Regions from separate parts of the Leucobacter sp. MMO-125 genome, predicted to be linked through region 2. Evidence: predicted binding sites of a transcription regulator. Region 2 holds the regulator's gene; the other holds the start of a gene.
The links. Region 2 encodes HrcA, which represses chaperone genes, less so after heat shock. Its sites were predicted from a motif close to TTNGCACTCGNNNNNNNCGAGTGCNAA; they were not measured.
Positions count from the first base shown of each region.

Region 1: the regulator HrcA is predicted to act here: its motif matches at 2,673-2,699, upstream of WFI54_RS06225 (Hsp20/alpha crystallin family protein).

Region 1 covers NZ_JBBCTL010000002.1:325,261-330,022, forward strand. The annotation lists gene WFI54_RS06215 (carboxylate-amine ligase) at 1-97, opposite strand, end outside; gene WFI54_RS06220 (bifunctional alpha,alpha-trehalose-phosphate synthase (UDP-forming)/trehalose-phosphatase) at 246-2,537, opposite strand; gene WFI54_RS06225 (Hsp20/alpha crystallin family protein) at 2,771-3,241, shown strand; gene WFI54_RS06230 (dihydrofolate reductase family protein) at 3,453-4,097, shown strand; gene WFI54_RS06235 (ABC transporter permease) at 4,166-4,762, opposite strand, start outside.
Region 2 covers NZ_JBBCTL010000001.1:402,770-407,531, reverse strand. The annotation lists gene lepA (translation elongation factor 4) at 1-817, shown strand, start outside; gene WFI54_RS01890 (DUF1990 family protein) at 828-1,592, shown strand; gene hemW (radical SAM family heme chaperone HemW) at 1,573-2,811, shown strand; gene hrcA (heat-inducible transcriptional repressor HrcA) at 2,938-3,975, shown strand; gene dnaJ (molecular chaperone DnaJ) at 4,045-4,762, shown strand, end outside.

The sequences.
Region 1 (4,762 bases), on a different contig from region 2:
CAAGCTCAGCGGCCAGATCACTCGGCGTGCCGTTCCCGGCGTCGAGAAGCAGGTACTCCTCCTCGACCCCAAAACTGCGGAACTCGTCAGCTGCCATGTCGCCCTCCTTTACCCTCGGCCGGGCAGCGCGGTGCGCCCGGCTCAGATTCGAGCGTAAAGGTCAGAAGAGAACCGTGTCAGAGGGGTTGATTTCGCAGGGGCGCAGACGCTAGGCACGGCAACGGGCACCGCGATCCGCCCCAAACCTACTCCGAACCGATCACGACGCCGGTGCGCAGCTCAGCGAGCAAGGCCAACACCGCCGTGGCGGTCTCAGGGTCGGGCACCCGCTCCACCGCCGCGGTGGCCCCATCACCCACCTTGATGCCGAGATCGTCTGGGCCGAGCGAGGTGAACACATCTTCGTCAGTGACGTCGTCGCCGAGAAACAACACCGGAGCCGCGGGCAGCGCCTCGCGAATGCTGCGCAGCACCGACCCCTTATTCGAGTCCCGCACCGAGAACTCACGCACCTGCTTGCCCTCGCGCACATGCATCTCCGCAGCGAGCCCCAGCTCCACCGCCGCAGCCAGCAGCTCCTCCGCCTGTTGCGCATCGGGCACCTGCCGCGTGTGCACCGCGATCCCGAACGGTTTGCGCTCCAGACGCACCCCAGCCTCACCGCCGAGCACCCGTTCGAATCGTCGCACCACCCGCTGCAGCCGTTCATCCTCTTCCTCAGTGAGCGGGCTGCCCAGCAGCGGGGCATCCCCCGTCGCAATGCTCACGTCAAGCCCGGTCAGCTCAGAGCCGTGCGAACCCGACACGATCCAGCCCTCGCTCTGCAGCCCCGTCTCGGCGAGGCCTGCCAGCGAGCGTCCCGTCAGCACGGCCACATAGGTGTCCGGCGCGCTGCGCAGCACTTCGAGCGCCTGCCGTGCGCGGGGCAGCATTCGCGCATCTTGTGGCCGGGGCACGATGGGCGCGAGTGTGCCGTCGAAGTCGCTCGCCACGATGAGTTGCGGCAGCGCCGCGAGCCGGCGCACCCGGTCGTCGATGCTGCGCGGCACGAACGCCGTGCTGACCTGAATCGGCTCCGTGCGCTCGCCCGTGCGGCTCGGGCGCTGCGCCTCGGCGGCGGCGCGCACCGCTCCGAGATATCCCGTTGCCCAGTGGGCCACATCATTGTCGTAGACAGTGCGCCGCAAGGAGCGCATACGGCGGCGCTGCTCTTCGCGGGGCATGTGCACGGCACGCACCACGGCCGCTTTCAGCCCCTCAATGTCGTGCGGGTTGACGAGCAGCGCGTCACGCAGTTCGTCGGCGGCACCCGCGAACTCGCTCAGCACAAGCACGCCCTGCTCGTCGGTGCGGCAGGCCACATACTCTTTGGCGACGAGGTTCATGCCATCGCGCAAGGGGGTGACGAGCAGCACGTCGGCGGCGAGGTAGAGCGCCACCATCTCGTCGCGGGTGTAGCCACGGTGCAGGTAGACGAGGGGGGCGTGGCCGAGCGATCCATGCTCGCCGTTGATGCGGCCCGCCGTGAGTTCGACCTCGTCGCGCAGCTGCCGGTAAGCGTCGACTCGCTCTCGGCTCGGGCTCGCCACCTGCACCAGCACAACGTCGCCGGCGTCGATCTCGCCATCGCTGAGCAGCTCGTCGAAAGCTTTCAGCCGGTGGCGAATGCCCTTCGTGTAGTCGAGCCTGTCGACGCCGAGCATCACCGTCTTCGGGTTGCCGAGTTCTGCGCGGATCTGGCGAGCGCGCTCCTGCACCTCGGGCCGCGCGGCGACCTCAGCGAAGGCTGCGGCGTCGATGGAGATGGGGAACTCCTGCGCGAGCACAGTGCGGGAATGGTGCTCTGCGGTGCCGGGCACGACGATGGTGTTGCCGAGGGCGGGCACGCGGGTGAAGCGCTCGGCAGTCGTGCGGAAGGCCACCGCGTCGGTGACCTGCTGGAAGCCGATCACGTCAGCACCGAGCAACCCCTCGACGACGCGTTTGCGCCAGGGCAGCTGGGCGAAGAGGCGGCTGGGCGGGAAGGGGATGTGCAGGAAGAACGCGATGGTGAGGTCGGGGCGCAGCTCGCGCAGCATCTCGGGCACGAGCTGCAGCTGGTAGTCGTGCACCCACACGATGGCGCCCTGCGCAGCGTGCTGCGCGACGCGCTCGGCGAAACGCTGGTTCACCCGCTGATAGCGGTCCCACCACACGCGGTGGAAGTCGGGGCGGGCGATCACGTCGTGGTAGAGCGGCCACAGCGTGCCGTTCGAGAAGCCCTCGTAGTAGAGCTCGACGTCGTCTTCGCTGAGTTCGACGGGTGCGAGCCGCATCGAGCCGATCTCGAAGGGTTCAAGGGTTTCATCAGCGGCGCCGACCCACCCCACCCAGAGGCAGCCGAGCTGCTCCACGATGGGTGCGACGGCGGTGACAAGGCCTCCTGGCGAGGTGCGCCACGAGGTTGATCCGTCGGGCTCGACTACCCGGTCTACCGGCAGCCGGTTCGACACCATAACGAGCTCGCGCCCGCCCGTCATGTCCTGCATCTCGGTCATGGCACCCCCTGCACTCTCTGCCCGCAGTCTACCGAGCGCGAGGCCCTGGCCGCTGCCCGTTGCGGGCGGGGAGCGCGCGGTGCTATGCCACCCACCAGCACCCACCTTGCGCGGCGTTTGCCATCAGCGAACTATCTGGCACTCTCAATGCTCGAGTGCTAATCTCAAGACAAGTTGAGTCGCATTAGCTCAACTTCAACACACAAGTCAGTCGATGAGAGAAAGGTGCGAATATGGCCAGCTACAACCCCTTCCGCGACGTTGAACGCATTGCGGATGCACTCCTCTCCGATCCGCTTCGCGGGCCTCGGCAAATGCCGATGGATCTCTATCGAGACGGTGACCACTATTTGCTGACGGCAGACCTGCCCGGGATGGATCCCGGTTCAGTCGACATCGATGTCGACGGGCAGCTTCTCACTATCCGCGCCGAGCGCACGTTGCCGGAGGCCGAACACGTGAAGTGGATCACCCGCGAACGAACCGCAGGGAGCTTCTTGCGCCAGCTGAGCCTGGGGCAGGGGATTGACACTGAGCGCATCAGCGCCAGCTACGACAACGGCGTTCTCTGCGTCACGATCCCGGTGAGCGAGCGAGCAAAGCCGCGCAAGGTAGAAGTTCGGTCGACCAGCACCGCAGGCGCGACCTCGACAATTCAGGCTTCGGAGTCGTCTCCCGCCCAGCTGGAGAACTCTTCCTCATAGCCTCACAAGACGCTGCGTCACGAACCCGGTTTAGCACGAGGGCTCCGTGCCTGCTCTCTCGAGCAAGCACGGAGCCCTCATCATTTCAACCTCTTGAGGAGCAGAAACGTCAGGGGTGGCGTGACTGGCCCCAATCATTTACTCTGCGAGTGCGCGGTCACGCCCGCTCAGCCGAGCTGGGGCCGGCCCCGCCCGATCCGCTGGAGGCATCATGACTCGCACGCGCGTGCACAATCAGTTCGTGTCGCTCGACGGGTTCTCCGCCGGGGAGTACGTCACCTTCGATGAGCCGATCGGCGGCGCCCGTCACCTCTTCGACTGGTTCGACGGACGAGTCATCGAGGGTGTGCACCGGGTTGCGGAGCCGGTGACGCTGGACCGGGCACTGTTCAGCATGTGGGGCCAGGGCATCGGTGCCGAGATCATGGGGCGACGCAAGTTCGGCCCGCAGCAGGGGCCGTGGCCCGACGACGGCTGGCGCGGCTGGTGGGGCGACGAGCCGCCTTTCAAGACGCCCTGCTTCATCCTCACCCATCACCCGCGCGAACCGATGGTGTTCGAGAACGGCACGAGCTTCCACTTCATGGACTCTGGGCCGGAGGAGGCGCTGCGGCAGGCACAGCAGGCTGCGGGTGATCAGGATGTGCGGATCGGCGGCGGCCCGACAACGATCCGCCAGTTTTTGAGCGCCGATCTCGTCGACTTCATGCACGTCATCGTCGTGCCCATCACGCTGGGCCGAGGGGTGAGCCTGTGGGAGGGCGTGACCGGATTCGAGGATCGCTTCACGCTCGAAACGGTCGCCAGCGCGAGCGGCCTCACGCATCAGCTGTGGAACCGCCGGGCGGAGGCCTGAAGGGCCGCCGCTCGACGGGCGTGAATACGTACAGCCGCGGCGCGAACCGCCCGATCCGCCCCTCTCATCTACGGCGTACGACGGCGCAGGGTGAGCGCGGCGAGCCCGAGCGCCACCAGCGTCACCGCGGCGATCACGATGAGCGGCCGGCCGAGATCCCAGCCCTCGTCGCCCCGGGTCACAGCGTTCACCGCGTCGATCGCGTAGCTGAGGGGCAGCCAGTCGGAGATCGTGTGCAGCGCGTCGGGCATCTGATCGCGCGGCATCAGCAGGCCGCCGAGAAGGATCTGCGGGAACACGAGCACCGGCATGAACTGCACGGCCTGAAACTCGGTGCGCGCGAAGGCGCTGGCGAGCAGCCCGAGCCCGGTGCCGAGCAGCGCGTCGAGCACGGCGACGAGCCCGAGCTGCCAGAGCGGGCCGGAAACCTCGAGCCCGCAGACGATTACCGCGAAGCCGACAGTGATCACCGCCTGCACCGTGGCGGCGAGCCCGAAGGCGAGCGCGTACCCCACGATGAAGTCGCCCTTGCCGAGCGGGGTGGTCATCAGCCGTTCGAGGGTGCCCGAGCGCCGCTCCCGCAGTGTGGTCACCGAGGTGATGATGAACATCAGAATGAAGGGGAACAGCGCCAGCATCGGCCCGCCGAGCCGCGAGAACGCGCC
Region 2 (4,762 bases):
GGCGCTCGGCTTCGGCTTCCGCTGCGGCTTCCTGGGGCTGCTGCATCTGGAGATCATTTCGGAGCGCCTGCGCCGCGAGTTTGATCTCGATCTCATTGCGACCGCGCCGAGCGTGATCTACCAGGTCACCACCGACGACGGCAAAGAGGTCACGGTCACCAACCCCTCCGAGTACCCCGACGGCAAGATCGCGAGCGTGCGTGAGCCCGTCGTGAAGACCGCGATTCTCGCTCCGAAAGACTACGTGGGCGCGATCATGGAGCTCTGCCAGAGCCGCCGCGGCAGCCTGCTGGGCATGGAATATCTCGGCGAGCGCGTGGAGCTGCGCTACAGCATGCCGCTCGGAGAGATCGTGTTCGACTTCTTCGACCACTTGAAGAGCCGCACCCAGGGGTACGCGAGCCTCGACTACGAGCCGATGGGTGAGCAGGAGGCCGATCTGGTGAAGGTCGACATTCTGCTGCAGGGCGACAAAGTTGACGCTTTCAGCGCGATTGTGCACCGCGACAACGCCTACCACTACGGCACGATGATGGCCGAGCGCTTGCGCAAGTTGATCCCGCGTCAGCAGTTCGAGGTGCCGATTCAGGCCGCCATCGGCGCGCGCGTCATCGCCCGCGAAACGATCCGCGCGATCCGCAAGGATGTGCTCGCCAAGTGCTACGGCGGCGATATCAGCCGTAAGCGCAAGCTGCTCGAAAAGCAGAAAGAGGGCAAGAAGCGCATGAAGATGGTGGGCCGCGTCGAGGTGCCGCAGGAAGCCTTCATCGCCGCCCTCTCGGGCGACGTCGACGGCAAGGAAACCGCGAAGAAGTAGGGGTCTGACGATGAGCAACGAGCAGCCCGCACGGCGCAGCAGCCACGTCGAGATGCCTGTCGCCTACGCGGCGGTGGGCGCTTCGAAGGCCCCAGATTTGCTGCGCTTTCCGCCGGAGGGCACGACTCCCTATGAGGAGTCGCTGCGCTTGGGCAGTGGGCAGGAGCGTTTTCTGCTGGCATCGAGCCTGCTGATGACCTGGGGTGCGCAGCGCGGCAGCGGTGTCACCGTCGCCGATGTGGTGCGTGGCTCTGGTGAGCGCTACGCCGGTGTGAGTTTCGACGACGCCGGCACGCCGCAGGCCGCGGGCGAGATCGAAGAGCAGTTCGGTCCTGACGGCGAGGCATATTTGGTGGCCGGCACCACCGCTGTGCTGCACGCGCCTGGGCAGGATCCCCGCAGTGTGCTGATCGTCTACACGGTGGATGAGGAGCGGAGCTCGGGATTCGCGTGGGGCACTTGCGATGAGGCCGGTGCCGTTGGCGAGCAACTGTTTCTTGTGGAGCATCGCGAAGACGACACGGTGTGGGCTGTTGCGCGCGGCTTCCTCGCGGCACCGAAGAGCGGTCTGCTGGGCTTGAAAGCTCGCGCTGATCTGCGCGTCGCTGTCGAGGCAGTGAAGGCGCAGCTCGCGGCACTCGCACCGGGTGCCGTGCCCGTCGTTGATCCGAACGCTCCGAAGAGCATCGAAGCTGAATCCACTCCCGAAGCCGCATCCGAGGCCGCGGGCCACGACGGCGCGGATGCGGGTGACGATGCCGAGCATTCTGCCTGAGGGCGATCCCGCTCCGGCTGACGGTTCGCTGCCTTTCGGTGTCGCCGATGGTGCAGCAGAGCGCCGCTTCGGTGTCTACGTGCATGTGCCCTACTGTCGGGTGCGCTGTGGCTACTGCGACTTCAACACCTACACCGCCACGGAACTCGGCGGCACCCGCCGCGATGACTACGCTGCGCAGGTGCAGCATGAGCTGAGCTTCGGTGCTGAGGTGCTGCGGCGAGCGGGGCTGCCTGAGCGCCGGGTGTCGACGGTGTTCTTCGGGGGTGGCACGCCCACTTTGCTGCCCGCGAGTGATCTCGCGGCGATGCTCGGCAGGATCCGCGACGAGTGGGGCCTCGAATCCGGAGCTGAGGTGACCACCGAGGCGAACCCTGACTCGGTCGATGCGGCCTATCTCGCGACGCTCGCGGAGGCCGGGTTCACTCGCGTCAGCTTCGGCATGCAGTCGGCGGTGCCGTATGTGCTTGCCACGCTCGACCGCACGCATACCCCCGAGCGCATTCCGCTCGTGACGCGGTGGGCGCGCGAGGCGGGCCTGCAGATGAGCGTCGACCTGATCTACGGCACGCCGGGGGAGTCGCTCGCCGATTGGGAGCGCTCGATCGATGCCGCGCTCGCGACCGAGCCCGATCACATTTCGGCGTACGCCCTGATCGTGGAGCCCGGCACGAAGCTCGCGGCGCAGATTAAGCGCGGCGAGGTGCCGGCACCCGACGAGGATCTGCACGCTGAGATGTATGAGCTCGCCGAAGCTCGTTTCGCGGCCGCGGGGTTTTCCTGGTACGAGATCAGCAACTGGTCGCGCACGCCGCAGACCCGCTCGCGGCACAATCTCTCGTATTGGACTGGCGAGGATTGGTGGGCTGCGGGCCCCGGCGCTCACAGTCACATCGGTGGGGTGCGCTGGTGGAACGTGAAGCATCCCGGCGCCTATGCGCAGCGCATCGCAGCGGGGGTGTCCCCGGCGCACGCTCGCGAGACGCTGAGCGAGGATGCGCGCCGCGAGGAGCGCGTGCTGTTGGAGACGCGGATCGCCGACGGTCTGCCCGTCGAGGTGTTGAAGCCTGCGGAACGCCGTGCGATCCCGCAGCTCATCGCTGACGGTCTCATCGACGGCAGGGCTGCGATTGCGGGGCCGGGACGGATCGCGCGCGTGGTGCCGACGCTGCGTGGCCGTCTGCTCGCAGACACCGTGGTGCATCGTCTGCTTGGCTGACGGATGGCCTCGGCTGTTTCCGGCTCCGGGTTTCGCCGACGGCGTGATTCGCTGCCGACGGCGCAGAGGGGCCTGCGATAGACTTGGCACTCTGAGTTGGTGAGTGCCAAGAAGGAGGGGCGTGACATGGTGTCGGAGCGCAGCCTGGCGGTGCTGCACGCGATCGTGAGCGACTACGTCTCCTCGAATGAGCCCGTCGGCTCCCGTGCGATTGTGGACAGGCACAGTTTCGGCGTGTCCGCCGCCACGATTCGCAACGACATGGCGCTGCTCGAAGAAGACGAGCTGATCGCACAGCCCCACACCTCCTCCGGTCGTGTGCCCACCGACAAGGGCTACCGGCTCTACGTCGACACGCTCGCGAAGATCCGCCCCGTCAGTGCGGCGCAGCGATCCGCGATCGAACGCTTTCTGGGGGAGTCGAGCGACCTTGATGATGTGATGGCCCGTACCGTGCGGCTGCTCGCGCAGCTCACCAACCAGGTGGCCGTCGCCCAGTACCCGTCGCTGCGGCGCACGGTGGTGCGCCACATCGACCTTGTGGCCATCGGCGAGGATCGGGTGCTGTGCGTGCTCATTCTCGGCAGCGGCGTCGTCGAGCAGCAGGTGGCGTGGCTGCCGGCTTCGCAGGTGACCGAGGCGTGGGTGCACGGGCTCAGGCAGCGGATCGCCGAGGCCGCTGTGGGGTCCGACGTCGAAACGGCGGTTGCAGCGGTGACGGGCCTGATCGAGGGCGTCGAAAGTTGGGCGCAGCCCGCTGAGGCCGAACTGGTGCGCCGAGTGCTTTCGGTTGTGGTGAGCCAGCTGCAGGCCAACCGCAGTGAGCGCATTGCCGTCGCGGGTGCCGCGAACCTGTCACGGCCGAGCGAGTTTGCAGGTTCACTGCCGGCCGTGCTTGAAGCCATCGAAGAGCAGGTGGTGCTGCTGCGACTGTTCGGTGAACTCGCCCGTGATGGCCGCGACGTCGCCGCGTCGATCGGCCGCGAGAACGCCCCCTACGGGCTCTCTGCGACCTCGGTGATCGCTTCCAGCTACGAGCAGGAGGCCGACTCGGTCTCACGGCTCGGCGTGCTCGGGCCGGTGCGCATGGACTATGCCGGCAACATCGCCGCCGTGCGTGCCGTGGCACGCTATCTCAACCGCTTCCTGGGCGAGGAGCAGTAGCACCTCGGGGCGTCCTGCCCCGCAGCCCGGTTACCCGTTTCATTGAACAACACCCCTGAGGAGCACAACGTGGCCGACCACTACGAGACCCTCGGCGTGTCGCGCGAGGCGACGCCCGAAGAGATCAAGAAGGCCTACCGCCGGCTCGCGCGCGAGCTGCACCCCGATGTCAACCCGAGCGAAGAAGCCTCGGAGCGCTTCAAGAGCGTCACCCACGCCTACGACGTGCTGAGCGACCCGGAGCAACGTCAGCGCTACGACATGGGCGGCGGCCAGGGCGGAGCAGCAGGCTTCGGCGATATCTTCGAGACGTTCTTCGGCGGTGGCTTCGGCGGCGGTCAGCGCGGCCCGCGTTCGCGCACCGAGCGTGGTGACGACGCCATGATCCGCGTCGATGTCTCTCTCGAAGACGTGATCTTCGGTGTGCAGCGCGACATCACCGTGAACACCGCGGTGCTCTGTGGCGTGTGTCAGGGCAGCTGCTGCCAGCCTGGCACGCAGCCCGTCACCTGTGATGTGTGCGGCGGTCAGGGGCAGGTGCAGCGGCAGGTGCGCTCGCTGTTCGGCAACGTCGTCACCATGCATCCCTGCGGTAGCTGCCACGGCTACGGCACCGTCATCGAGCACCCGTGCGTGGAGTGCGCAGGCAAGGGGCGGGTGCGCGAGCGTCGCACGATCCCCGTCGATATCCCCTCCGGCATCGACACGGGCACGCGCCTGCAGATGCGCGGCGGCGGCGAGGTCGGCCCCGGCGGTGGCCCCAACGGCGACCTGTTCATTGAGTTCC